Regions from separate parts of the Gordonia caeni genome, predicted to be linked through region 2. Evidence: riboswitches for the same ligand, from Rfam matches in the RefSeq annotation. Region 2 holds a riboswitch; each other region holds the start of a gene.
The links. Region 2 has a riboswitch for cobalamin ahead of ABD732_RS11060 (CbtB domain-containing protein). Riboswitches for the same ligand answer to the same signal wherever they lie in the genome.
Positions count from the first base shown of each region.

Region 1: another riboswitch for cobalamin. It lies ahead of ABD732_RS08660 (ABC transporter substrate-binding protein); the one in region 2 lies ahead of ABD732_RS11060 (CbtB domain-containing protein).
Region 3: another riboswitch for cobalamin. It lies ahead of ABD732_RS06590 (ABC transporter substrate-binding protein); the one in region 2 lies ahead of ABD732_RS11060 (CbtB domain-containing protein).

Region 1 covers NZ_BAAAZW010000004.1:319,598-328,998, reverse strand. Annotated here, with positions in the region: gene ABD732_RS08690 (glutaminase) at 1-566, shown strand, start outside; gene ABD732_RS08685 (metallophosphoesterase family protein) at 585-1,223, opposite strand; gene ABD732_RS08680 (ABC-F family ATP-binding cassette domain-containing protein) at 1,341-2,993, shown strand; gene ygiD (4,5-DOPA-extradiol-dioxygenase) at 2,980-3,765, opposite strand; gene ABD732_RS08670 (LLM class flavin-dependent oxidoreductase) at 3,847-4,869, opposite strand; gene ABD732_RS08665 (GNAT family N-acetyltransferase) at 4,921-5,277, opposite strand; cobalamin riboswitch at 5,331-5,517, shown strand; gene ABD732_RS08660 (ABC transporter substrate-binding protein) at 5,546-6,511, shown strand; gene ABD732_RS08655 (FecCD family ABC transporter permease) at 6,574-7,575, shown strand; gene ABD732_RS08650 (ABC transporter ATP-binding protein) at 7,572-8,396, shown strand; gene ABD732_RS08645 ((2Fe-2S) ferredoxin domain-containing protein) at 8,393-9,145, shown strand; gene ABD732_RS08640 (Cof-type HAD-IIB family hydrolase) at 9,232-9,401, shown strand, end outside.
Region 2 covers NZ_BAAAZW010000006.1:33,919-43,319, forward strand. Annotated here, with positions in the region: gene glpK (glycerol kinase GlpK) at 1-118, opposite strand, end outside; gene glpD (glycerol-3-phosphate dehydrogenase) at 205-1,947, shown strand; gene ABD732_RS11045 (pyridoxamine 5'-phosphate oxidase family protein) at 2,071-2,487, shown strand; gene ABD732_RS11050 (DNA-formamidopyrimidine glycosylase family protein) at 2,435-3,280, opposite strand; gene ABD732_RS11055 (ATP-dependent helicase) at 3,273-7,940, opposite strand; cobalamin riboswitch at 7,995-8,122, shown strand; gene ABD732_RS11060 (CbtB domain-containing protein) at 8,162-8,398, shown strand; gene ABD732_RS11065 (CbtA family protein) at 8,441-9,268, shown strand; gene ABD732_RS11070 (histidine phosphatase family protein) at 9,276-9,401, shown strand, end outside.
Region 3 covers NZ_BAAAZW010000003.1:306,634-316,034, reverse strand. Annotated here, with positions in the region: gene ABD732_RS06600 (ABC transporter ATP-binding protein) at 1-623, opposite strand, end outside; gene ABD732_RS06595 (FecCD family ABC transporter permease) at 620-1,714, opposite strand; gene ABD732_RS06590 (ABC transporter substrate-binding protein) at 1,711-2,808, opposite strand; cobalamin riboswitch at 2,831-3,062, opposite strand; gene ABD732_RS06585 (hypothetical protein) at 3,126-3,749, shown strand; gene ABD732_RS06580 (AMP-binding protein) at 3,794-5,416, opposite strand; gene ABD732_RS06575 (lipid-transfer protein) at 5,480-6,661, opposite strand; gene ABD732_RS06570 (MaoC family dehydratase) at 6,658-7,080, opposite strand; gene ABD732_RS06565 (bifunctional MaoC family dehydratase N-terminal/OB-fold nucleic acid binding domain-containing protein) at 7,077-8,075, opposite strand; gene ABD732_RS06560 (acyl-CoA dehydrogenase family protein) at 8,072-9,232, opposite strand; gene ABD732_RS06555 (acyl-CoA dehydrogenase family protein) at 9,223-9,401, opposite strand, start outside.

The DNA.
Region 1 (9,401 bases), on a different contig from region 2:
GCATGTACGACGGTGCCGGCGACTGGATGACCCGCGTCGGGGTGCCGGCCAAGAGCGGTGTGGCCGGTGGCCTGATCGGTGCGCTGCCCGGGCAGGCCGGCATCGCCACCTTCTCCCCGCGGCTGGACCGGCACGGCAACAGCGTGCGCGGCGTGGAGCTGTTCGAGCGGTTCACCGCGGACATGGGCATGCACCTGATGGAGGTGCCGCCGGCCGCGCCGGCGGTGATCCGGGACCGGCGGGTGCTGGGAGCCGGGCACGGGAAAGTGCTGCTGCTGGCCCTGCAGGGCGACATCCGCTTCGCCGGCGGCGAACGTGTGGCCCGCGAGTTCCAGGAGCGCCCGCCCGCCGAGAAGCGCGTGGCGATCAGCCTGCGGCGCGTGTCCTCGGTGGACGACGTCGCGCGCCGGATGCTGCTCGAAGCCGTCCGTCGCCTGACCCTCGACGGGCACGACGTCTACCTGATCGACCCCGACACCGTGCTGCCCGACCCCGAGCCGGGCACCGGCGGCCGGGTGACGGTGTACCGCCACGTCGACGAACTCGAGGCCGGTTCGGACGACTGACCCGGCGACCGGCCGGTCTCAGTCCGTTCGGGGCCACGGCAATCGATCCAGGTCCGCCGGACCGGCCTCGATCAGCGCGACGAGGTCGGCTTCGCTCACCGGGATCCCGCCCCAGGCGTCCACTCCGACGTTGATCATCCGGCCACGCTGGCGCCAGCTGTCGTGCACGTGGCCGCAGAGCAGCCACGAGCCGTCGTCGACTGGGCGCCACCGCGCGAGCTTGTCGGCGCGCTCGTGTTCGTGCGGCTCGTCATAAGCGCCCTTGTCGGGGTAGGGGAAATGCGAAACCTGCACCGTCACACCGTTACTCAGAGTGAGCGCGGTGTCGGTGGGGATCAGCCGGGTGAGCCGGCAGCGCTCGCGGTAGACGTCGGCGAAGCGCTCGCTGCGCGCTGGCCCGTTGAGGGGATGGCAGCGGTCGTGGTTGCCGGCCACCAGGGTGACGTCGGCACCGATCCGCGCGAGGTTGGGCAGGGTGTCGTCGATACGGCCCATCGCGACGTCGCCGAGATGCCACAGGTCGCGGTGGTCGCCGAGGGTGGCGCGGGCGTGGGCCACCAGATCGGCGTCCATCTGCTCCGTGTCGTCGTACGGCCGCCCGCAGTACCTGATGATGTTCGCGTGCCCGTAGTGGGTGTCGGAGGTGAAGTACCGCACGGGCGCCCCTCTCGTCGTCGATACGTGAGTCCGTGACATCCATCCTGCCCGCACTGCGGTCCTGGGGTGGGGGCCTCGGCGTGGGGGACCGATCACCGGATGGGAGACGATGGGGGCATGACCGCAACGCTCGTCGCCAAAGACGTCACCGGTGGGTACGCGCACCGCGTCCTGTTCGACCGGCTGGATCTGACGGTCGCCCCCGGCGACGTGGTGGGGGTGGTCGGTGCCAACGGGGCGGGGAAGACGACGCTGCTGCGCATTCTGGCCGGCGACCTGGCTCCGCTGGAGGGCACGGTGTCGCGTGCACCGGCGGACGCCTTCGTGGGCTGGCTACCGCAGGAACATCAGCGCGTGCCGGGGGAGACCGTCGGGCAGTACGTCGCCCGGCGCACCGGCTGCGCCGCGGCGACCGTTGCCATGGACGCCGCGGCCGACGCGCTCGCCGATCCGGGCGCTCCGGCCGCCGCGGCGGATCGGTATGCGGCGGCCCTGGATCACTGGCTGGCCACCGGCGCACCGGATCTGGACGAGCGACTGTCGGGGGCGTTGGCGGACCTGGGGCTGGACACCGGAACGGCGCCGGGCGAGACGCTGATGACCGAACTGTCCGGCGGGCAGGCGGGACGCGTGGGCCTGGCGGCGCTGCTGTGCTCGCGCTTCGACGTGGTGCTGCTCGACGAGCCGACCAACGACCTCGACCTGGACGGGCTGGCCCGGCTCGAAGAAGTGGTGCGCGGCATGCGCGGCGGCGTGGTGCTGGTCAGCCACGACCGGGAGTTCTTGTCGCGCAGCGTGACCCGCGTTCTCGAACTGGATCTGGCCCAGCACACCAACACCGTCTTCGGCGGCGGGTACGACAGCTACCTGGAAGAGCGCGAGGTGGCGCGGCGGCATCGGCGCGAGGAGTACGAGGAGTACGCGGACCGCAAATCCGACCTGGTCGCGCGGGCGCGCACCCAGCGCGAATGGTCCAGCCAGGGCGTGCGCAACGCCATCCGGAAAGCGCCCGACAACGACAAGATCCGGAAGCGCGCCGCCAGCGAGTCCAGTGAGAAGCAGGCGCAGAAGGTCCGACAGATGGAGAGCCGGATCGCGCGGCTGGAAGAGGTGGCCGAACCGCGCAAGGAATGGGTCCTGGAGTTCACCATCGGTGCGGCGCCGCGCTCCAGCTCCGTGGTCGCCACCTTGAACGAAGCCGTGGTGCAGCAAGGGGATTTCACCCTCGGCCCGGTGTCGATCCAGGTGAACGCCGGGGAGCGGATTCAGATCACCGGGCCCAACGGGGCGGGCAAGTCGACGCTGTTGCGGCTGCTGCTGGGGCAGATCGCGCCGGATGCCGGGACGGCGCACCTCGGGGCGAACGTCGCCGTCGGCGAGATCGACCAGTCGCGCGGGCTGTTCACCGGCGACCGGCAGCTCGCCGCGCGTTTCGAGGAACTGATGCCCGACATGACGACCGCTGACGTGCGCACCCTGCTCGCCAAGTTCGGCCTGCGCGCCGATCACGTCGACCGGCCGGTCGACGGGCTGTCACCGGGGGAGCGCACCCGGGCGGCGCTCGCGCTGCTGCAGGCGCGGGGCACCAACGTGCTGGTGCTCGACGAGCCCACCAACCATCTCGACCTGCCCGCCATCGAACAACTCGAATCGGCGCTCGCCTCCTACGACGGCGCCCTACTGCTGGTGACCCACGACCGGCGCATGCTGGCCACCGTCGACGTCGACCGGCGCTGGCATGTCGAAGACGGCCGCGTCAGCGAGCTGTGAGCAGCTCCGGGTCGAGCCCGAGGGTGTAGGCGGCCATCGAGATCGAGCCCGCGGTGTAGCCGTCGACCAGCAGATCGAGGGGCTCGGCGTCGGCGATACCGGCCACGTAGAGCAGCGGCAGGAAGTGGTCGGGGGTGGGCACGGAACGGGCGAAGTCCGGGTGGGCCTGCAGGTCGAGGACGTCGCCGGGGGAGCGGGTCAATATCTCGGCGGCGGCGTCGTCGAACCGGCGCGCCCAGTCGAAACCGGTGTCGGCGCTGCGGAAATCGATGGTGCGCAGGTTGTGCACGATGTTCCCGCTGCCGATGATGAGCACTCCCTGATCGCGCAGCGGGGCCAGCTTGCGGCCCAGCTCCAGGTGGTGGTCGTAGTCCTTGAACGAGTTGAGCGAGAGCTGCACCACCGGGATCGAGGCGTCGGGGAAGGCGTGCCGCAGCACCGACCAGGTGCCGTGGTCGATGCCCCAGCTGTCGATGTCCTGGCCCACCCACGTCGGTTTCACCACGTCGGCCACCTGCTCGGCCAGCTCGGGTGATCCGGGGGCCGGGTACTCCACGTCGAAGAGCTCCTGGCTGAAGCCGAAGAAGTCGTGAATGGTCCGTGGCCGCGGCATCGCGGTGACCGCGGTGGCGTTGGTGTACCAGTGCGCGGAGATCACCAGGATCGCACGCGGCGTGGGGACGGCTCGCCCGAACGCCTCCCACGATTCGGTGTACCGGTTGCGGTCCAGGGCGTTCGTCGGACTGCCGTGCCCCACGAAGGCCACCGGCATCCGTCCGCCGGGTGAACTGTCTGTGGTCGTATCGATGGTGCTCATGGGGTGTGCCGCCTCTGCTGGGTGCTGGTGCCGATGCTACGCCAGCATGTCCTTGACCAGCGGAACCACGCGTTCGCCGTACAGCTCGATGGAGCGGCGCTGGGCGGCGTGCGGGACGGGCTGGTCGTACTTCAGGTCGAAGCGGTCCACTTTCAGCGTGCCCAGGGTCCGGACGATCTTCCGGGCGACGGTCTCCGGGGATCCGAGATACAGGGCGCCCTGATGGATCTCGCGCTCGAAGTCGCCGGGGACCGGGTCGGGCCAGCCGCGTTCACGGCCCAATTGCCGCCGGAACTCCAGCCAGCCGTCGTAGGTCACCTCGCGGGCCTCCTCGTCGGTCTCGGCCACCAGCCCCGGCGAGTGCACGGCGACCGGAGCGCGCGGCACCCCGAACTCGTCCTGGGCGCGCTCGAACAGATCGATGTACGGCGCGAACCGATCGGCCGAGCCGCCGATGATCGCCAGGAACAGCCCGAAGCCGTAGCGCGCGGTGCGCACCACCGACTCGGGGCTGCCGCCGACCCCCACCCAGGCGCGGATGCCGTTCTCGGTGACCGGGTAGACGCGCTGGTCGCGCAGCCCGGCCCGGGTGGAACCGGACCAGGTGACCGGCTCCTCCGTCAAGAGGGCGGACAGCAGTTGCAGCTTCTCCTCGAACAGCACCTCGTAGTCACTCAGGTCGTAGCCGAACAGCGGGAAGGACTCGATGAACGAGCCCCGCCCGGCGACGATCTCGGCGCGACCGTTCGAGACGGCGTCGAGGGTGGCGAACCGCTCGAAGACCCGTACCGGGTCGTCCGAGCTCAGGACGGTGACCGCCGAGCCGAGCCGGATCCGGTCGGTGCGGCCGGCCACCGCCGACAACACCATCTCCGGGCTGGAGACGGCGAAGTCCGGGCGGTGGTGCTCGCCGACGCCGAAGAAGTCCAGGCCGAGCTGGTCGGCGACGACGCCGTCCTCGACCAGATCCCGGATCACCTGGGCGTGCGGCAGCGGCCGGCCCTGCTCGTCTTTGGTGACACCGCCGAAGGTGTCCAGGCCGAATTCGATCTCGCTCATGTCCGGATCAATGGCCGCGCCGCTCCCGATATTCCCGCCGGCGGCGGGCGCTCACTGCTGCCGGTCCTTCACCGCCGCCAGGTGCACCGGCGCCGGGTCGACGACGTGCTCGTCGTACTGCGGATGTTCCGGAAGCCATTTGGCGACGTACGGGCACACCGGAACGATCGTGTAGCCCCGGGCCACCACATCGTCCACGACGCTCTGTACCAGCAGCGACGCCAGTCCCTGGGAGCCGTAGTCGGCGGCGATCGCGGTATGGAAGAGGACGCGCGCGGTGGCGCCGTCGTCGCCGGCGACGTCGACGTACGATTCCTCACCGATCTCGCGGCCGTCGGCCGTGCGGTCGATGAGCACGTAGCGCTGCTCGTCGGGGCGGTGCTCAACGTGAAAACGCTTCTCGGTCATGTGGCCCTCCTGTGGCTACGGTGCTGCGACTACCGGCGCCGGCCACCGGGCTACCATGCCTAGAACGTCGCGGTGTTCGGGAAGTCCGGTGGAAAGCCGGCGCGGTTCTCGCCACTGTAAGCAGGTCCGGAGACGGTTTCGGGAGGAATCCCGGCCACTGGGTGCCATGTGTGCCCGGGAAGGTGCCGTTTCCGGTGGGCCCTGCGTAGCCAGGAGACCGGCCGCGACCGACCACCTTGTACTCCACGAGAATGGAAGGCGGGTAGCCGTGCGCACCCTCTCCTCGATCGCTGCCGTGGTGGCAGCGGCCGCTTTGACCGTTTCCCTCACCGCCTGCGGGACCGATGATTCCCCGCAGGGCACGGGCGCGGTGACACTGCAGAACTGCGGCCGGACGGTCAGCCTGGCGGCACCGGCCACCCGCGGCATCACCGTCAACCAGGGCGCCACCGAATCGGCGCTGGCGATCGGCGCCGAGAAGGACCTGGTCGGCACCGCTTACCTCGACGATCAGATCGCGCCCCAGTTCAAGGAGGCCTACGACTCCGTGCCGGTGCTCGCGCCCAAGTACCCGGACCTGGAGACGGTGCTCGCCGCCAAGCCCGACCTGGTGGCGGCGTCCTATTCGTCGGCCTTCACCGACGGCGGCATCGGCAGCCGGGACGAGTTCGCCGGCCTGGGTATCGCGACCTACGTCTCGCCGTTCGGGTGCGAGAACAAGGACGACCGGCCGGCCCCCTCATGGGATGCGATCGCCGGAGAAGCCTCGGACTACGGCGTGCTGTTCGGGCGCACCGACGAGGCGGACCGCGAGAACCAGCGGATGCGGGAGACGCTGGCCGAGTTGAAGACCGCCGATGCCGGGCGCGGCACCAGCGTGCTCTGGTGGGACGCGGGCACCGATACGCCGTCGGTCGGCGCCGGTGACGGCGGACCGCAGCTCATCATCGACGCGGTCGGTGCGACGAACATCTTCGCCGGCCTGTCCGGCAACTGGACCGACGCGAGCTGGGAGCAGGTGGTCAAGGCCGATCCGGACGTCATCGTCCTGATCGACGCGCTGTTCTCCACCGCTGAAGACAAGAAGGCGTACCTGGAGTCCGACCCGGCTCTGCAGAGCCTGACGGCCGTCAAGAACGAGTCGTACCTGGTGGTGCCGTTCTCGGAGTCGACGCCCGGCCCGCGCACCATCGACGGTGCGGTGAAGCTGTCGCAGTACCTGGGCGCGCGCTGATCGGCGTGGCTCCGGCGACGCAGGCGTGGACTGCCAGGTCCGGCCTGGGCTATGCGGCACTGGTGACCGCACTCGTCGCCCTGCTGGTGGTGAGCATCGCAGTCGGCGTCGTCATCGGCTCGGTCGGACTGAGTCTCGGCGAAGTCTTCGCGGCGGTGGGATCGCGGCTGGGACTGCTCGGCGGAGTGGATGCGGCCAACGAGCACATCGTGGTGAACCTGCGGATGCCCCGCGTGGTGACCGCGGCAGCGGTCGGCGCGGGGCTCGCCGTCTGCGGCAACGTCTTGCAGTCGCTGACCGGTAACGTTCTGGCCGATCCGTACCTGCTCGGCATGTCCTCGGGCGCCTCGGTCGGTGCGGTGCTGGCCCTGACCACCGGAATCGGGGCGGGCGCCCTGGCCGGGATCGGCGCGGTCTCGGCGGCGGCGTTCATCGGTGCGATGGGTGCGCTGGGCCTGGTCTTCGCGATCGCCACCACGCGGACCGGGGCGTTGCTGCCGAATCGACTGATCCTGGCCGGTGTCGCCGTCGCGCAGGGCGGGGCGGCCATCAGTTCGGCACTGATCTACTTCGGCGACCGCGGCGCGGCGGACGCCGTGCTGCGCTGGACGCTCGGCTCGGTCGCCGGAGCGCGGTGGCCGTCGACGATCGTGGTGACGGCGATGGTGGGCGTCACCCTGGTGGTGGTGTGGGCGTATGCGCGGTCGCTCGACGCCTTCGCCTTCGGCGACCGCGCGGCGACGAGCCTGGGGGTGCCGGTCACCGTGACGCGCTGGGTTCTGTACATCCTGGTGTCCCTGTGTACCGCGGTGATCGTGGCGCAGACCGGGATCATCGGCTTCGTCGGCCTGGTGATCCCGCACCTCGCCCGCCTGCTCGTCGGCCCGCTCCATCAGCGGCTGCTGCCGGTGACCGCACTCGTCGGGGCGTTGTTGCTGGTGTGGACCGATGTCCTGGCACGCACGGTGAAGGCCGGGCAGGAGCTCCCGCTCGGTCTGGTCACCGCCATCGTCGGCGTCCCGGTCTTCGTGTGGATCCTCCGCCGCCACGGGGCCGCCGCATGATCGGTGATCTCCCCGAGTCGCCGCCGTCGATAGACCTCGAGGGCGTGAGTTTCTCGGTCGGTGAGAAGCGGCTGCTGAGCGAGGTGAGCGCCGCGGTGCCTGCGGGCCTTTTCACCGGTCTGATCGGGCCCAACGGCTCGGGCAAGACCACCCTGCTGTCGACGATCGCACGATGGACCCGGCCGGATTCCGGGCGCGTTCTGCTCGACGGGAAGCCCGTCGGCGACTATCCGCGCCGCGATTTCGCGCGCGTGGTCGCGACCGTCGAACAGCATTCGGCGACCGAAACCGAGCTCACCGTGGAGCAGATCGTCGACCTGGGCACCATTCCCCGGGCCGGCGGCCGGCTGCGTCGCACCGACACCCGCGAGCTGGTGAACCAGGCGATCGGACTGCTCGGCCTGGAGCCGCTGCGCCGCCGGACGTGGCAGTCGCTGTCCGGTGGGGAACGGCAGAAGACGCAGATCGCGCGGGCCCTGGCGCAGCAGCCGGCGGTGCTGCTGCTGGACGAGCCGACCAATCACCTCGACGTGTCCGCATCGCTGGAAGTGCTGCAGCTGCTGCGCGCCCTGCGCGTGACGGCCGTCGCGGCGCTGCACGACCTTCAGCTGGCCGCCATGTACTGCGACCACCTGATCGTCCTCGACGGCGGCCGCGTGGTGGCGCACGGACCGGTCGCCGAGGTGCTGACCCCGGAGCTTCTGGCCGAGGTCTACGGGCTCGACGCCGAGGTCGTGCCCCATCCGCGCACCGGCGCGCCGATGGTGGTGCTGTGCGGGACCACCGTGCCGACCGTTCCGGTCGACGGAGCCGGCCGGTGACCGCGGACTGGGTGATCGTGACCGCACCCACCGACCGGGGCGGGCTGCCGGCGCCCGCGCTCGGACGCGCACTCGACCGGGTGCGCGACGGCAGGCCGGGTGTCGAGTTCCGGGTCGCCGTGCTCGGTGGCTCGGACACCCCGATCACCGAGGCCCTCGACGCGGCGGCCGCCGCGGGCGCCGAAACGGTGCTGCTGGTCAGCGGACAGACCCTCGGCGACGCGAAGCAGGACTCCTGGCTCGCGCGAATCGTCGGGCACTGGCTGCGGAGCCGGCCGGCGGACGGCGCGACGCCCGAAGTGCGGGTGGCGCCGCTGCTCACCGAGTACGACGGCTTCGCCGACCTCCTCGAGGAGGCCGTCGGCCGCGGCGGCACACCTGCCCGGACCCGGACCGCGCCGATCGTCTCCCCGGCGTGGGAGGCCGTCCCCGGCTTCGCCCGGCACGTGCTGGTCTGCCGCGGCCCCCGGTGCAGCGTCGAAGGCAGCCGGGAGAGTGCGCAGACCCTGAGCGCCGCGCTGGATCGGCGCGGTCTCGGCGACGACGACGTGCTGACGACCGTCACCGGCTGCCTGTTTCCCTGCGGGCAGGGACCGGTGATGGTGGTCTACCCCGAGGGGACCTGGTACGCGCAGATGCGTCCGGAGCGGATGGACCGGCTGGTCGACGAGCACCTGTGCGCCGGGCGCCCGGTGACCGAGTGGGTGACGCGTGACATGCGTGCCGACGACCGCGACGCACGGGCCTGACCGCACCGGAGCCGTTTCGGACACGATTCGCCTGTCACCGGCTGGACCGCCTGTCGGTTCCGCACGGCGGGTGTGAGGATGCAGGCGTGGCCGAATTCCGACTCACTTCATTGCCCGAAGACCTGCGTCTGGTCGTCGCCGACATGGACGGCACGCTGCTGACCGATGCGGGCGAGGTGCCCGACGCCTTCTGGCCTCTGCTGGACACCATGCGCGAGCGGGGGATCCGGTTCGTCCCGGCCAGCGGCCGCCAGTA
Region 2 (9,401 bases):
CCCACCCCGCGCGGGGGAAGATCTGCCGGTGCTCCAACTGCTCGCTGGCGACCACCTGGCCGGCGTGATCGAAGATCATCGCGCGGGTGGAAGTGGTGCCCTGGTCGATGGCGGCGATGTAGCGCTGCGGGGCGCTGTCAGTGGCGTCGGTCACTCGTCACAGTCTGCCACGACCGCCGGTTACCCTCCGGTAGGCTGGGGGACGTGTCCACTGAGAACAACCAGGATCGACCTGCGGATTTGAGCCCCACCCAGCGTGAGGAGGCCTGGCGCCGACTCTCCGAGGAGCAGTTCGACATCGTCGTGATCGGCGGCGGCGTGGTCGGGGTCGGTACGGCCCTGGATGCCGCGACCCGCGGCCTGCGCGTCGCCCTGGTGGAGGCCCGCGACATCGCCTCGGGCACCTCGAGCCGGTCGTCGAAGATGTTCCACGGCGGCCTGCGCTATCTGGAGCAGCTGGAGTTCGGTCTGGTGCGCGAGGCCCTGCGTGAGCGGGAGCTCTCGCTGCGCCTGCTGGCCCCGCACCTGGTCAAGCCGCTGCCGTTCCTGTTCCCCCTGACCAAACGGTTCTGGGAGCGGCCCTACGTCGCGGCCGGACTGTTCCTCTACGACCGGATGGGCGGGGCCAAGTCGGTGCCCGGTCAGAAGCATGTCTCGCGGTCGCGGGCACTGCGTATCGCGCCGAGCCTCAAACGCAACGCCCTGGTCGGCGGCATCCGCTACCACGACACCGTGGTCGACGACGCCCGCCACAGTCTGACGCTGGCGCGCACCGCCGCCCAGTACGGCGCCGTGGTGCGGACCTCGACCCAGGCGGTCGGCTTCGCCAAGGACGGCGATCGAGTGATGGGCGTGCAGCTGCGCGACTCGGAGACCGGGGACACCACAATGGTGCGCGCCCACTGCGTCGTCAACGCCGCCGGGGTCTGGACCGACGAAGTGCAGAAGCTCTCCGGAGAGCGGGGCCGGTTCACCGTGCGCGCCTCCAAGGGCGTGCACATCGTCGTCCCGCGCGACCGGATCGTCAGCGAGACCGCGATCATCCTGCGTGCGGCGAACTCGGTGCTCTTCGTGATTCCGTGGGAGACGCACTGGATCATCGGCACCACCGACACCGACTGGAACCTGGATCTGGCGCACCCAGCTGCCACGCGCGCCGACATCGACTACATCCTGGAACGGGTCAACGCCGAACTGGTGACGCAGCTGACCCACGACGACATCGAAGGCGTCTACGCCGGGCTGCGGCCGCTGCTGGCCGGGGAGGACGAGTCCACCTCGGCGCTCTCGCGCGAGCACGCGGTGGCCGCCGTCGCCCCGGGCCTGATCTCCATCGCCGGCGGCAAGTACACCACCTACCGCGTGATGGGTGCCGACGCCGTCGACGCCGCGGCGCAGTTCCTCCCGGACCGGGTGGGCGGATCGGTGACCGAGCGGGTGCCGCTGCTGGGCGCGGACGGCTACTTCGCGCTGATCAACCAGTGCGAGCACCTCGGCCAGGAGTACGGGCTGCATCCCTACCGGGTGCGCCGCCTGCTCAACCGCTACGGCTCGCTGCTCGACGAGGTGATGGCGCTGGCCGCCGACGACCCGTCGCTGCTGCAGCCGCTGACCGCGGCACCGCAGTACCTGCGGGTCGAGGTGGTCTACGCGGCCCGGCACGAGGGCGCACTGCACCTGGAGGACGTGCTGGCCCGCCGCACGCGGATCGCGATCGAGTACGCCCACCGCGGCGCCGACTGCGCCGCAGAGACCGCCGACCTGATGGCGCCGGTGCTGGGGTGGACGCCGGCCGAGCGGGAGGCCGAACTCGAGGCCTACCGCGCCCGCGTCGAGGCCGAGGTCGCCTCGCAGCGCCAGCCCGACGACGAGGCCGCCGACGCCCTGCGCATGGCCGCCCCCAAGGCCCGTCGGGAGATCCTGGAACCGGTGCCCATTCCCGAATGATCCCCGCCGCGTGATCCTTCCCACCGCGGGACGAAGGGCCCTGGTCCTGGTACCCCTGCAGGGCCAGGATGGTGGGCATAGGCTGGGGACAGCGGCGTGACCGCGGCGTGAGAGAGGGAGACGATGGAAGAAGTCAGCATCCTCGACGAGGACCAGTGCTGGAACCTGTTGTCCGAGAGTGTGATGGGCCGGCTGGCGCTCGCCGTCAACGGTGAGCCGGAGATCTTCCCGATCAACGCCTACGCCCACGACGGCAAGATCCTGTTCCGCACCGGCGAGGGCACCAAACTCTCCGAGATCGCGGTGAACGGGCGCTGCGCCTTCGAGACCGACGGTTTCACCAGCAAGATCGGCTGGAGCGTGGTCGCCAAGGGCACCGCGCGCATCCTGACCGGCACCCAGGAGATCATGGCCGCCGACCAACTGCCGCTGAAGCCGTGGATCCCCACGCTCAAGCTGAACTACGTGGAGATCGACGTCGAGCAGATCACCGGCCGGCGCTTCCGGTTCGGCGACGAACCGGACCGCTACCCGGTGTGACCGGCTGGCAGGCGGGACAGAAGTAGACCACCCGCTCAGCGGCCGGACCGGAGCCGGTGCCGAGTGAGCCGCGGACGATCGCGGTGCCGCAGCGGCGGCACGGACGGCGGTCGCGGCCGTACACCCACAGTTCCCGGCCGCGCCGGCGATCACCGGTGGTGCAGCGCACCGGGGTGAGCGCGTTCGCGGTCAGGAGCCGGTGCGCCGAGTCGGCGAGCGCCGCCGGATCGGGCACCGCGGACACCGGAGCAGCCGGGTGCAGGCCCGCCAGAAAGCACAGTTCGTTGCGGTAGATGTTGCCGATCCCGGCCATCACCCGCTGATCCAGCAGCGCCAGGCCCAGTGCACGGTCGGCGTCGGCGGCCAGATTCTCCGCGGCGCGCACGCGATCCCAGTCCTCGCCGAGCAGGTCGGGGCCCAGATGAGCCACGGCAGCCTCCGGGGCGGCGGTCAGCTCCAGGACGCCGAGGTCGAAACCGACCGCCTCGGTGTCGCCGGCACGCAGCACCACCCGCGCTGTGAAACCCGGCCGCCGCCACTTCTCGCCGCGCGCGTAGACGTGCCACGCGCCCTCCATCATCAGGTGCGAGTGGATCGACAGCCGCCGGTCCGCAGCACCCGACAAATCGATGAACAGGTGCTTTCCGACCGGCCGCACCCGGTCGACGGCAGCGCCGGACAGATCCTTGGTCGCCAGCGCCGGAACGCGGAAGTCGCTGCGCGTCAGCGTCTTTCCGGCCAGCGCCGCGTGCAGGCGCGCGGCGGTGCGGTACACGGTGTCGCCCTCAGGCATGGCGGTCGGAACTCATGCGGGGGTCGTAGTTCATGCGCAGGCCGCGCGGGGTGGACGCGAAGCCCTGCCCGGTCAGGATGGTGCCCAGTTCGGTCCGCAGCACCGGATCGCCGTCCACCAGATCGACGTGCATGCGCGCTACCGCGCCGCGTCGCACCGCCGACACCAGGGCGGCGCCTGCCGCTTCGAGCCGGTCGGTCTCGGTGGTGAAGGTCAGGATCCGTTTGCCCCCGCGTTCGACGAACAGGGCCGGGGCGCCGTCCACCAGCACCACCAGCGCACCGGGTTTGCGGCCCGGACGGTGACCGGAGGCCGACTCCTCGTCGCCCGGCCGCGGCGGCCAGGCCAGCGCCGCGCCGTACGGGTTCGCCGGGTCGGTGGCCGCCAGGACGTGGGCGCTCAGCTCCTGCTCGCGGGGCACCACGGCCGATTCGCGCAGGGTGTCCACGGTGTGCCCGGCGGCGAACTGGGCGCCGCCCAGGCCGTCGATGAAGTAGCCGCGGCGGGCCTGGCCGGAATCCTCGAAGACGCTGAGCGCCTTGTAGATCCGGGCGAAACCGCCGGGCACCTCCTCGGTGGTCACCGCTCCCTTGGTGACCACCCCGTAGCGGTCCAGCAGGATCTCGCAGGTCGCCGCTGCCGCCGCGGTCGGCTCGATCGCGGCGCGCTCGAGCAGGGCCCAGCGGCCGCCGACCAGTGGCGGCACCGGCGCCGCGTCGGTCCCCGCCAGATATCGGCTGGACAGGCGGGCGGCCCGCAGGCGCGGCGCCCGGGAGCCGCCGCGCACCCGGTGCGCCGGTGTGCCCGTGGCGGTCCGCGACCGGCCCGGTGCCAGCAGCGCGCGCACGGGGGCGAAGGAGTCGTTGGTGACGCGCGTGGACCACACCAGATCCCACAGCGCGGTGTGCCGGTGGGCGTCGTCGATCGGGCCGTCGCCGGCCAGGCGCGAATAGCGGACGGCGCCGCCCTCGAGTTCGCCGAGCAGTTCCCGATGCACGTCGGTCAGGTCGATCTGGTCGGGCGGGCGCAGGGTCAGCGGCGCCGACTCGGCCGGGTGCAGACTGATCCAGCCGTCCGAGCCGCCGATCCGGCCGTGCCCGGACCACACCACCTCGCCGGCCGACAACAGTTCGTCGAGCATCGCCGGGCGGTAGTCGGCGACGCGCGCCGGAAGCACCAGCGACTCCCATGCCGACGCCGGGACGGGTTGTCCGGCGAGCTGTTCGATCACCGACAGCAGACCGTGCGGGCCGCGCAGACGCTGGTGGCCGGCGACGTGCTGCCAGCCGAGCAGGAACCGCGCATAAGTGTCCGGGGTGACCGGTTCCACCTCGGCGCGCCCGGCCGCGAGGGAACCGCGCCGCAGCTGGCCGAGGACGTCGCTGTGACACCACTGCGAGCGCTGCGCGTCGTCGCGGGTGAGGAACTCGCCCTCGATCACCGCTCGGCGCCCCGCCAGCTGCTGCAGGGTGGTGCGGACCACGGCCACCCCCATGCCGAGGTCCTGTGCGGCCTCGTCGGCGGTGAACGGCCCGTGCGTGCGGGCGTAGCGATGGACCAGGTCGCCCACCGGATCGTCGGGGGCGGTGAGATGGGCCGCGGGCACCCCGAGCGGCGGCGGCACGCCGAGACCGTCGCGCAGCCTGGCGACGTCGTCGATGGCGGCGTACCGCTGCGCGCCGCCCATCACCACGGTGACCACCCGTCCGGCCGCGCGCTCCTCGTCCAGCACGGCGTCCAGCGCGTCGTCGCCGGCGTAGCGTTCGGCGATCTGGTCGCCGGTGAGCGGTCCCAGCCAGCGCAGCAGATCGGTCACGTCCTGGCCGTCGCGGGCCCGGCGTTCGGGTGCCGTGCGCTGCAGCCGCGCCACCGTCTCGGCGATCACCACCGGGTCCAGCAGCTCGCGCAGGTCCACGCGGCCGAGCAGCTGCGCCAGCAGCGAGGTGTCCAGCGCCAGGGCGGTGGCACGCCGCTCGGCGAGCGGGGCGTCGTCGTCGTAGATGAACGAGCCGGTGTAGCCCAGCAGCATCGCGGCCGCGAACGGCGACGGACTGTCCGTCTCCACCTCCACCATCCGGATCCGGCGTCCCTTGAGCCGGGTGAGGACGGCGGTGAGCGCGGGCAGGTCGTAGACGTCCTCCAGGCACTCGCGCGCGGTCTCCAGGATGATCGGGAAGTCCGGGAACTTGGCGGCCACCGCCAGCAACTGTGCGGCCCGCTGGCGCTGCTGCCACAGCGGTGCCCGTTTGCCGGGGTCGCGGCGCGGCAGCAGCAACGCCCGGGCGGCGCACTCGCGGAACCGCGCGGCGAACAGCGACGAATCGGCCAGGGTGGCGGTGGCGATCGCCTCGATCTGGTCGGGGTCCAGATCGAAGACCTCCGCGCCCGGCGGGGCGTCGTCGGTGTCCGGGAGGCGGACGATGATCCCGTCGTCGGTCGCCGTGGTGGCCCCGTCCAGACCGAGCCGCTCGGCCAGCTGGGCGGCGATCGCGGCGGCCCACGGGGCGTGCACGCGCAGGCCGTACGGGGAGTGCAGGATCAGCCGCCAGTCGCCGAGCTCGTCGCGGAAACGCTCCACCACCAGGGTGCGGTCGGTGGGCAGGGTGCCGGTGGCCGCGCGCTGCTCGGCGATCAGAGACGCGAGGTTGGCGCGCGCGAACTCGCTGAGCCCGATCTTCTCGGCCTGCGCCGCCAGCGCGTCCGGCTCGGCGACGGCGCCGACGAACCGGCCCATCGCCTCACCCAGCTCGGCCGGGCGGCCCACCGCATCGCCGATCCAGAACGGGAGCCGGCCGGGCTGCCCGGCGGCGGGCACCACCAGGACGCGGTCGTGCGTGATCTCCACGATCCGCCAGCTGCTGGCGCCGAGCGCGAAGACGTCGCCCACCCGGGACTCGTAGACCATCTCCTCGTCCAGCTCGCCGACGCGTCGCGGACCTCGCGCCGAGCCCGGGGCGCCGGAGGAGTCGTCGCCGGCCAGGAACACCCCGAACAGGCCGCGGTCGGGGATGGTGCCGCCGGAGGTCACCGCGATCCGCAGGGTGCCGCGGCGGGCGGTCAGGGTGCCGGTGGCGCGGTCGTAGTCCACGCGCGCGGCCAGGCCGGCGAACTCGTCGGACGGGTAGCGGCCCGAGATCAGGTCCAGCACGGCGTCGTAGACGTCGCGGGTGAGGTCGGCGTACGGGGCGGCCCGGCGCACGGTCGCGTACCAGTCGTCGACGTTCACGTCGGCCACCGCCGTCGCGGCGACCGTCTGCTGGGCCAGGATGTCCAGCGGATTGCGCGGCACGGTGAGCTCTTCGATCCGGCCGTCGAGCATGCGGGAGACGGTCACCGCGCAGCCGATCAGATCGGTGCGATGCTTGGGGAAGACGACGCCGGAGCTGATCTCGCCGACCTGGTGGCCCGCGCGGCCGATGCGCTGCAGCCCCGAGGCCACCGACGGCGGCGTCTCCACCTGGATCACCAGATCCACCGCACCCATGTCGATCCCCAGCTCCAGCGAGCTGGTGGCCACAACGCAGCGCAGCGCACCGGTCTTGAGCGCGTCCTCGATCTCGGCGCGCTGCTCCTTGCTCACCGAACCGTGGTGGGCGCGGGCGAGTATCGGCTCGGCGCCGCCGGTGACGACCGCCCCGTTGATCGTCGCGGGCATGCCGCCGGGGACCGCGGTGTTCCGGACCGCGGGAGCGGCGGGGCCGGGGGACTCGCGTTCGGCCGCGATCTCGTTCAGCCGCGCGGTCAGGCGTTCGGCCAGGCGGCGGGAGTTGGCGAAGACGATGGTCGAGCGGTTCTGCTGGATCAGGTCGACGATGGCCGACTCGACGAACGGCCACAGCGAGCCGGCCGTGGGGGAGAAGGCATCGTCGAGTTCGCCGTCGCCCGGCGGCACCGGCAGATCGGTCATGTCCTCGACGGGGACGTCGACGCGCAGGTCGAAGGTCTTGGCCGCCGGTGGGGCGACCACGGTGCACGGCGCCTGACCGGCGAGGAACTGCGCGACGGTCTCCGGCGGCCGCACCGTCGCCGACAGGCCGATCCGCTGGGCGGGGGACTCGGTGAGCTCGTCGAGGCGCTCCAGCGACAGCGCCAGATGGCTGCCGCGTTTGGTCGGGGCGAGGGCGTGGATTTCGTCGACGATCACCGTCTCGACGTCGCGCAGCGTCTCGCGGGCCGACGAGGTGAGCATCAGATACAGAGATTCGGGGGTGGTGATCAGGATGTCGGGCGGATCGGCGACCAGGGCGCGCCGGGCCGCGGCCGGGGTGTCGCCGGAGCGGACGCCGACGGTCACCTCGGGGGCGGGCAGGCCGAGGGCGGCCGCGGCGTGCCCGATACCGACCAGCGGCGCCGACAGGTTGCGTTCGACGTCCACCGCGAGCGCCTTGAGCGGGGAGATGTACAGCACGCGGACCCCGCTGGGCTGCGGGCGCGGTGCCGAGGTCATCGCGTCGATCGCCCACAGGAAGGCGGCCAGCGTCTTGCCCGATCCGGTGGGGGCGATCACCAGGGTGTTCTCGCCGGCCGCGATCGACCGCCAGGCCCCGGCCTGCGCCGGCGTCGGACCGCCGAAGGTGCCGGTGAACCATCGCCGGGTCGCCGGACCGAAGCCGGCCGGCATGTCCCCGCCCGGCTGGGGATCCTCGCCGTCGCCCGCCATCAGTCCATTGAACCGCAGGGGTACGACACCGTGCTCGTGCCGACGGGCGGCGTTCGCGTTAAGCTGATCCTCAGCCTGACGCGGGGAACCCGGTGAGAGTCCGGGACGGTCGCGCCACTGTGAGGCCGTTCGCCCCCGTGCGAGAGGCCGAGTCAGAGCACCGCTTCGGGCCCGCTGTTCACCACGACGGGACGCAGGATCCCCGGAAGCAGGTTCCACGCATGACCGTATCCGCTCATTCGGCCGGCGCCGGCGCACAGAAGGCGCGCAGCCTGGCCGTCCCGCACCTGGACACCGCCTCGGCGGCCCTCTTTCTGACCGCGACGGTGCTCGTCGCCGCGCTGGCCTTCTACTTCCTCGGATACGACCAGGGCGCCGTCTCGGTGTTCGGGTCCGACACCCACGTCCACGAGTTCATTCACGACTCGCGGCACTTCCTCGGCTTCCCCTGCCACTAGACCCCTGCCACTAGACGCTGCGAAGACGAGGACTCTCACCACATGGAACGCAAACTCGTCGGCGCCGGCCTGCTCTCGGGTCTGGTCGCCGGAATCATCGCCTTCATCTACGCCCGCATCTTCATCGAGCCGCAGGTGGCCGACGCCATCGATTACGAGGAGTACCGCAGCCACGCCGAGGAGGACCTGAACGTCGCCCTCGGCGGCGCCGCCGAGCACGGCCACGAGCACGAGCTGTTCAGCCGGTCGGTGCAGGAGAACATCGGCGCCGGCGTCGGCACCGTGATCTTCGCCCTGTGCATCGGCGCCTTCTTCGCCGTCGCCTTCACCTTCCTGTGGGCCTACGTCGGCCGCCGCTGGGCGGCCGCGGACCCGCGGCTGGTGGCCGGTGCACTCGGGGTGATCGGCTTCGTCGCCGTCGTCGGCGTGCCGTACTTCGTCTACCCGCCGAACCCGCCCGCGGTGGGCGAGGAGGACACCATCGGCTCGCGGTCGGCGTCGTACCTCACCATCACGATCGTCTCGGTGGTGGTCGCGATCCTGGCGGTCTGGCTCACCATGGCGCTGTGGGAGCGCCTCGGCGGCCTGCTCGCGGGGATCGTCTCCACCGTCGGCTACCTGGTGGTCATGACCATCACCGCGATGCTGCTGCCGACCTTCCACGAGGTCCCCGGCCCGGTGGAGCACGACGGCACCATCTACGGCGCCGGCTTCCCCGGTCAGGTGGTCGCCGACTTCCGGGTCTACGCGATCGCCAACCAGGTGATCCTGTGGGCGGTGCTGGTGACGGTGTTCTGCCTGATCCTGGGCGTCCTGATGCGCCGCAGCGTGCCGCGCGCCGAGCAGGCGGCGGAGACCGCCGACGCCTGAGCCGACGGTGACGCTGCTGATCGTCGCCGGGCGCACCGCACCGAACCGGGCGGTGGTCTTCGGCGGCGAGCACCACCACCTCGACGCGCGCGGTCGTGCCGACGTGGCCGCCCTCGCACCGCATCTGACATCG
Region 3 (9,401 bases), on a different contig from region 2:
TCGTCGCAGTGCGCCGAGGCCAGGTTGAGGTCGTGCAGCACCACGAGCACACCGGCCCCGGCGTCGGCGAGCTCTCCGAGAATGCCCATGATCTGCAGCTGGTAGCGCAGATCCAGGTTGGCCACCGGCTCGTCCAGCAACAGGTACGGCGCACCGGTCACCAGGGCCCGTGCGATCAGCGCGCGCTGCCGCTGCCCGCCCGACAGGTCGGCGAGCGCATCGTCGAGCCGCGTACCGATCCCCACCCGGTCGGCGGCCGAGACGATCCGTTCCAGGGCCGCGGGCCCGCGCACGCCGCGCGGCAGCCCCAGTGCGATCGCGTCGGCCACCGTCAGACCCGATCCCGGTACCGACTCCGATTGCGGGACGTAGCCCAGCAGCCGTGCTCGCGCCGCGGGCGCCATGCCCCGCGTTTGCACACCGTCGACCAGGATGGCGCCCCGGCGCGGCGGCGTGATGCCCAGCACCGCTTTGAGCAGTGTCGACTTGCCGCCGCCGTTCGGGCCGATCACCGCGAGGACTCGACCGGGGTCGAGGTCGAGTCGCACGCCGTCCAGGACAGGCCGACGCCGGCGCCCGTGCGCCACCACGAGATCGCGCACGTGCAGTCCCTGCGCGCTCACCGGCGTGACCATGCGCCCTCCCGGATGATCAGCCACAGGAACATCGGCACCCCGAGGAACGACACGACGATGCCGACCGGCACGATCACCGGGCTGACGATCGTGCGGCCGACGAGATCGGCACCGAGGACCAGCGCGGCACCTACCACCCCGGCGAGCGGCAGGCGATACCGTTCGTCCGCGCCGACCAGCAGCGCCGCGATGTGCGGCGCCACTAGGCCGACGAAGCCGATCACCCCGGTGATGCTGATGACGGTCGCGGCCACGAGCGTCACCAGCACCATCGTCTGGGTGCGCAACCGCCGGACCGGGACCCCGAGACTGAACGCGGTCTCGTCACCGGCGGCCATGCGCATGTACCACCCCGCACGCGCTTGCATGAATCCGCCGGCGACGCCCACGATCACCGCCACCAGAGTGATCTGCGACCAGTTCGCCCGGCCGAGGTCGCCGAAGGTCCAGCGGACGATCGCGGACAGGTCCTGCTCGTCGCTGACGTACTGCAGGACGGCGGTGGCCGCCGCGAACAGGTAGCTCAGCGCGATGCCGGACAGGATCAGGATGGTCGGGCCCATGCGGCCGATCGACGCCAGTCCCATCACCACTGCCGAACACGCGGCCGCCATCACGAAGGCCATGACGACGGTGGCCGTCATCGCCGAGCCGGCGATGGTGAACGTCCCGAGGATCGCCAGGGCCGCGCCGAACGCCGCGGCATTGGAGATGCCGGTGGTGAACGGGCTCGCCATCGGGTTGCCAGTGATGATCTGCATGCCGCAGCCGCACCACGCCAGCCCCGCTCCCGCCGCGATCGCCATGGCGATCCGCGGCAGCCGCAGGTCGACCAGCGCGGTCCACTCGGACCAGTCGAGCGGCTGCGCCCACCGGTCGGCCCCCGGCAGCAGGGTGGCCGCGAGCCGCCCGGTGGTGATGTCGGTGATCCCGTGGACGGTGCCGAGCCAGGCCAGTGCCACCGCGACGAGAGTCGCGGCCGCCAGGATCGACCACCGGCGCCGGGCACGCCCCGCCAGGACCCGACGGACCTCGGCGAGTTCGGTCGCCGGGTCGGCGGCGGCCGTTCCGCCGGTCACCGCATGGCGGGCAGGGTGTGCACGTGCCCGTCGACCGGAGCCATGTCCTGCAGCTTCATCCAGTCGGCGAAGACCTGGTCGGGGTCCAAGTCGGCGGTGTGCTCCGGGTACAGCCACTTGGCGACGTAGGCCGAGCCGACCACCTTGCCCAGGCCGCCGCCGGCGAAGCCCGTCAGGAAGTGGACGTTGCCGTTGCGCACGGCGTCGAGGCCGGTCCAGCCGGGCCGGGAGGTCATCTCAGCCCCGATGGCGTCGAAGTCACCGGCTGCGGGCGGCGTGTACACGCCGGTGTTCTTCAGCGCTCCCCCCGACGTGGTCTTGACGATCAGATCCGGATTCGCGGCCAGCACCGCTTCGGGGTCGACGGCGGCTCCGGCCGGGTCGGCGTCGGCGAAGATGTTGGTGCCGCCGGCCAGGACCACCATCTGGTGCCAGCCGTCGTTCGACGTGCCGGGAACGGCGGTGGTGAACGGGTCGCCGTACTCCCAGTAGACGCTCTTGCGCGGCTGATCGCCGACGGCGTCGGTGATCTGCTGGGAGACCGAGGTGAACATGTCGGTCACCTTCTGGGCGCCGTCCTCGTTGCCGAGGGCCCGCCCCAGGATGTCCATCTGCTTGGGCAGCTCCGCGTTGTCCCAGCCCGTCACGGTGACCACTTTGATTCCCGCCGGCTCCAGCTTGGCCGCGTACTCGTCCACCGAGCCGTTCCGGGGCAGGATCAGCGCCTGGGGCGCCAGTTCGATGATCTTCTCCAGGTTCAGGTCGCTCTGGCCCTTGCCGATCACCTCATCGGGATCGAACTGCGGCCAGTAGGCGCGGTCCTGGGCGGTGTTGGTGTCCACTGAGGCCACCGTGTCGATCGACCCCATCGCCCGGATGAGTTCCACGTTGTAGCGGTTGGCGACGACGACCTTCGTCAGCGGTCCGCTCAGTTCGACGGTGCGCCCGGCGTCATCGACGAGTTCGATGCTCGTCGCCGCCTCGTCCGGCCGGTCCGGGATGGAGCAGCCGGCCAGCACGATCGCCGGCAGTAGGGCGAGCAGGATGACCAGGGGCCGGACGATCGACGTCGTCCGGCGCTGAATGTTCTTCATTTGTCGGTGGCTCCTCGGCCTCACGTAGGTGTACGCACCGGCAGGTATTCGGACTCGGGGCATGTCGCGGGCACGCTCGTGGCGGACGTCCGCGGTTCTCCTTCGCCGTCGCTTCCCGGGTGCGTGGCACCCAGTGCTCGATGACGGCGTCGTTCCCTTTCACCGCTGCGGGACAGTTCCGGATTCTCACCGGATTCCCTCTTGCGACGCCGCGGGCCGTGGGCCCCCGGCGTACCGGTCATTCCGGATCTTATCGACCGCCCCGACGACTCCTCCATCAGGCCACCCCGGCGATCATCTCCTGGCAGGATCGACCCATGTCCGACGCCGACCGGCGGCCCGAACTCGAGACCGTCACCTCGCACGACGATGTGGCCGGGCTCGGGGTGCCGGTCGACATCGACGAGATCGAGGCGACGATCACCGTCGAGCGTGAAGCCCTGACCGCACTGATCTGGGCGCCCGCCGACCTGACGACGGCCGTGGTGCACGCGCTCGTCGGGGACGTCGGCGCGCGCGACGGTCCGGGGGTGATCGCCTCGTCGGCACCGCTGTTCTACCTGCCCGACCACGGGGCCGTGTTCGCGCGCATCATCGATTCCGTCGACGCCGGCGCACCGTTGGCTCCCGGCGACCTGGCGAGCGCCTTCGCCGTCACGGAGACCACCGCCGGATTCCGGAACCTGCTGATGGAGCTGGCCTCCCCCAATCCGGCCGGACCGTGGCCGCTGCCCACCGATGCGGATCTGCCGCGGCTGGCACTGGCCGTGGTCGACCAGTGGCATCGGCGCGGCTACCGCGCCCTGCTCGACCGGATGGGCACCGTCCTGGTGACCGAACGCAGCGACGATCTCGGCCCGCACTGGGAGGCGCTGAGCCGGCACCAGCGGTCGGCCGAAAAGACCCGGGACGCCGTGCGCGCCGCACTGGCCGCGCTCTGACGTCCCGGGTCTTCAGGTTCGGGTCCGGGGCTTTCGGGTCCGGGTCAGGCGGTGACGGCCTCCGCGGCCGCCTTGGCCCACCGGTAGTCGGCCTTGCCGGCCGGGGTGCGGCGCACCTCGTCGACCACCACCAGGCTGCGCGGCACCTTGTACCGGGCCAGGCTCTGCCGGCAGAACTCCTGCACTTCCTCCAGGCTCGGCTCGGTCTCGTCCTCGGCGATCTGCACCACCGCGGCGACGGCCTGCCCGTACTTGGCGTCTGGCACCGGCACCACCAGGGCGTCGGAGATCGCCGGGTGACCGTGCAGGGCGGCCTCCACCTCTTCGGCGTACACCTTCTCGCCGCCGGTGTTGATGCACTGGCTGCCGCGGCCCAGGAAGACGATGCCGCCGTCGTCGTGCACGTAGCCCATGTCGCCCAGCACCGAGATGCGGGTGCCGTCCTCCATGGTCGGGAAGGTGCGCGCGGTCTTCTCCGGATCCTTGTAGTAGCCGAGCGGGATGTTGCCGACGCGGGCGATGTAGCCGACCTCGTTCGGGGTGGTGATCCGGTTGAACCGCTCGTCCACCACCATCATGCGCGCGGTGTCGGGCACCTTGAGGTTGCCGTTCTCGTCGAGCACGATCTCACCGTCGTTGCCGGACTCGGAGGCACCGAAGTTGTCGCGCAGCATCAGTTCCGGCTTCACCGCGAGGAAGCGGTCGCGCACGCTCTTGCTCCAGATGGCGCCGCCGGAGGCGATGGAGAACAGCGTCGAGAAATCCACCTCTCCCGCGCGCCGCTCCATCTCCTCCACCAGCGGCATGCCCATGGCGTCGCCGACGATGAGGATCATCTGGGTCTGATCGCGCGGGATGTTCGCGACGATCTTCTCCGGATCGAAGTCGCGCTCCAGGATCAGCCGGCCACCCAGGCTCAGGAACGTGAACAGCGAGTACGAGGCGGCGCCGTGCATCAGCGGAGCGGCGATCAGGAACGACAGCGACGGGAAGTTCTGGACCTCGCGGGCCAGCTCCTCGTAGCTCTCCCGCGGCGGCCCGTACGGGTTGCCGCCGGAGATCGGCTTGCGGAAGAAGTCGTCGTGCTGCCACATGACGCCCTTCGGGTAGCCGGTGGTACCGCCGGTGTAGATCAGGTACAGCTCTTCGCCGGTGCGCTCGGGGAAGTCCCGCTCGGTGGACTGCTCGGCCCACTCGGCGAAGTCGACCAGCTCCACGGTCCGGCCGCCGGGCTGCTCGCCGACGGCGGCGGCCAGCTCGTCGGTCACGTCGCCGATCACGAAGACGGTGCGCAGCTCGGGCAGCTTGGAGACCAGATTGGCCAGGATGCGCTGGTGTTCGGGCAGTTCGACGATGATCGCCGCCGAATCGGAGTTGTCGAAGATGTACTCCAGCTCCGGCTCGGTGTACCGGTAGTTGATGTTCACCGGAACCGCACCGATCTTGAGCATGCCGAGCAGCGCGGTCACGTGCTCGACGCTGTTCTTCAGGTACAGCGCCACCTTGTCGTCGCGGCCCACACCGTGCGCGGCCAGCAGGTGCGCCACCTGGTTGATCTGCAGGTCCAGGTCGGCGTAGGTGAAACCTTCACCGTCGTAACTCAGCAGGACCCGGTCGGGAACCGCGTCTGCGACGGTCTCGAAAACGGTGGCCAGGTTGAACTTCATTGCGATCTCCTTGGGAGGCGGTCGGGCCGGTGGGGGCTGGTGGGTGGTCGGGGCTGGAGTAGATCAGTCGGTGGTCAGGATGAGGCCGGAGGTTGGGACGCCGGTGCCCGCGGTCACCAGCGCCGCGGAGGCGCCGTCGACCTGGTTCACCGAATCTCCGCGCAGCTGGCGGACGGCTTCGGCGATGCCGTTCATTCCGTGGATGTAGGCCTCGCCCAGCTGGCCGCCGTGCGTGTTGAGCGGAAGCCTGCCGCCCACCTCCAGGGCGCCGGGCTCGCGGACGAAGTCCTTGGCCTCGCCGCGGCCGCAGAAGCCGAGCTCCTCCAGCTGCAGCAGCGTGTACGGCGTGAAGTGGTCGTACAGGATGGCCAGGTCGACGTCGCCCGGCGACATCCCGGCCTGCGCCCACAACTGCCGGCCGACCAGCCCCATCTCTTCCAGCGCCGCGAGCTCGTCGCGGTAGTAGCTGGTCATGATGAACTGGTCGCGCCCGCTGCCCGAGGCCGCACCGGCGATCGTCACCGGACGCTGCGGCAGATCCCGGGCGCGTTCGGGCGAGACGACGACGACCGCGACGCCGCCGTCGGACTCCTGGCAGCAGTCGAGCAGATGCAGCGGCTCGGCGATGTAGCGGCTGGCCTGGTGATCCTCCAGCGTGATCGGCTTGCCGTAGAAGAAGGCGTTCGGGTTGACGGCCGCGTGCTTGCGGTCGACCACGGCGATGCGCCCGAAATCCTCACTGGTGGCGCCGTATTCGTGCATGTACCGCTGGGCGACCATCGCGACGAAGGCCGCCGGAGTCGACAGGCCGTGCGGGTACGAGAAGGCGTTGTCGGTGCCCGAGGAGTTCTCCTGGTTGGCCACCGCCGAGTTGACCTGGCCGAACCGCAGACCGGACCGCTCGTTGAAGGCCCGGTAGGCCACCGCGACGTCGCACACGCCGGTCGCCACGGCCATCGCCGCCTGCTGCACGGTGGAGCAGGCCGCGCCGCCGCCGTAATGGATGCGGGAGAAGTACTTGAGTTCGCCGATCCCGACGGCGCGGGCGACCGCCACCTCCATATTGGTGTCCATGGTGAAGGTGACCAGGCCGTCGACGTCGGCGGGCGTCAGCCCCGCATCGGCGAGGGCGGCGTTGACCGCCTCGGCGGCCAGGCGTAGTTCGCTGCGACCGGACTCCTTGGAGAACTCGGTGGCGCCGATGCCGGCGATGGCCGCTCTGCCCGACAGTGTCCGCTCGCTCATCGCTGCCCCTCCCGGGTGAAGGTGACCGTGGAGATCACGTGCTTGCCGAGGGCGTTGGTGCCGGTCACCGCGACGGTGACGGCGTCGCCGTCGACGGCGGTGACCTCACCGGCGAAGGTGAGGGTGTCGTAGGCGTACCAGGGCACACCGAGCTTGAGTTCGATCGAGCCGATCCGCGCGCGCGGCCCGGCCCAGTCGGTGACGAAGCGTTCCACCAGTCCGGTGTCGGTGAGGATGTTGACGAAGATGTCCTTCGATCCCTTGGCGTGCGCCAGATCCCGGTCGTGATGGACGTCCTGGAAGTCGCGAGTGGCCAGGGCGGTCGCCACGACGAAGGTCGGGGTGGCCTCGATCGTCAAGGGCGGCAAGACGTCTCCGACGGAGATGACCTCCGGCGGCGTCGCGGTCGTTTCACTCATCGGGGACTCCAGGCGTAGAGGGTCCAGGCGTCGGCGTCGTCAGTGGCCGGGAAGTCGAGGAACTCGACGCGCACCTCCATGCCGATCGCGACGTCTTCGGGGGCGACGCCGCGGAGCTGTCCGAGCATGCGGACGCCCTCGTCGAGTTCCACCAGTGCGACCACGAAGGGCAGGTCACGGCCGGGAACCTTCGGTGCATGGTGGACCACGAAGCTGTAGACGGTGCCGGTGCCCGCGGCGACCACGTAGTCGGTCGGCGGGTAGGTGCCGTCGTCGGTCTTGGCCTTCCAGGTCGCCGGGATCGGCGGGTGCCGCAGGCCGCCGTCCTCGAGCTGCTGGATGCGCAGCTCGTGCGCGGCGACGCCGTCCCAAAAGAAGGCGGTGTCACGGGAGACGGACGGCCGGATCAGCCGGGCCGGATCCAGCCCCTCGGGCGCGGCCGGTGCCGCCGGTACAGCGGTGCCCGGACGGAACTTGAGGATGCGGAACTCCATCTCCGCCACCACGTCTCCGCCCGCGCGCCAGGTGTTGCGGGTGGTGAAGAACCAGCCCTCCCCCAGCGCGGTCTGCTTGGGCCCGGTGACGTCGATCAGCTCGGCCGACAGGGTCACCTCTTCGCCGGGGCGGGTGTAGCGGTGGTAGACGGTGTCGCAGTTGGTGGCGACGACGGAGGTGTAGCCGGCCTCGTCGAACAGTTCGCTCGCCCGGCCCAGCGGATCGTCGGCGGTGCGCACCCCGTGCAGGCCGCGCATGGTCCACACCTGCGCCATCGCCGGCGGGGCCACGATGCCGTCGTGCCCGGCGGCACGCGCGGCGGTCTCGTCCACGTAGATCGGGTTGTCGTCGCCCATCGCCTCGACCCAGTTGTGGATCATCGGCTGGTTGATCGGGTCACGGCCGGCGATCGGCGCGCTGGGGCCGGCCGCCATGATCTCCTCGGCGGCCGACCGGATGCGTGCGGGGTCTGCGGTCGGCGCCGCGCCGGTGCCGCTCATCGCTTACTCCTCGGCAGGCCCAGGCCGGCGGTCGCGATCAGATCGCGCATCACCTCGTTGACGCCGCCGCCGAAGGTGATCACCACGTTGCGCTTGGCCTGCATGTCCAGCCAGTCGACGAACTCCGCGGTGGCCGGGTCGGTGAAGTCGCCGTAGGTGCCCACCACGTCGTCGATCAGGCGGTAGATGGTCTGCAGCCGCTCGGTGGCGAAGACTTTGGTGGCCGAGGCGTCGGCCATCGAGATCTCCCCGCTCGAGGCGACCTGCCAGTTGAGCAGTTCGTTGAGCCGCTCGTAGGCGCCGATCTGCGCGAGGGCGCGGCGCACCGGCTGCTGGGTGATCACCGGTGCACCGTCGTAGGTGGCCTCGCCCGCCCAGGCGCGCAGCCGGTCGGCCAGACCGCCGATGCGGCCGGCCGGTCCCAGCATCACGCGCTCGTGGTTGAGCTGGGTGGTGATCAGCTTCCAGCCGTCACCCTCCTCGCCGACCCGCATCGACACCGGTACCCGGACGTCGTTGTAGTAGGTGGCGTTGACGTGGTGGGCGCCGTCGGCGGTGATGATCGGGGTCCACGAGAACCCGGGATCGGTGGTGTCGACGATGAGGATCGAGATGCCCTTGTGCTTGGGCGCCTCCGGATCGGTGCGCACCGCCAGCCAGATGAAGTCGGCGTCGTGACCGCCGGTGGTGAAGATCTTCTGCCCGTTCACCACGTACTCGTCGCCCTCGCGGACGGCGCGGGTGGTCAGCGAGGCCAGGTCGGTGCCGGCCTCCGGCTCGGTGTAGCCGATCGCGAAGTGGACGTCGCCGGTCAGGATGGCCGGCAAGAACTTCGCCTTCTGCTCGTCGGTGCCGTAGCGCTGCAGCGTCGGCCCGACGGTCTGCAGGGTCACCGCGGGCAACGGCACGTCGGCGCGCACCGCCTCGTTGGTGAAGATCTGCTGCTCGAAATCGCCGAAGCCCTTGCCGCCGTACTCTTCCGGCCAGCCGACGCCGAGCTGGTCGTCGGCGCCGAGCTGCTTGATCAGGGCACGGTAGGCGGCGCCGTGCCGGTCGGTGCGCATCGCGACCTCGTCCTCGGGGCTGATCAGCCCGGAGAAGTAGGAGCGCAACCGGTCGCGCAGCGCCCGCTGGTCGTCGGTCAGGTCTAGGAACACGCCGCCTCCTCGACGGTGACGTCCGCGAGCACATCCAATGCGCCCAGGGGACCGCCGGCCACGCGCGCCAGATCCTTGGCGAGCGAGAAGTAGCGGTGCAGCGGGTAGGTGATGTCGACGCCGACGCCGCCGTGCAGGTGCGTCATGGCGCGCAGGGCGGCCGGCAGTT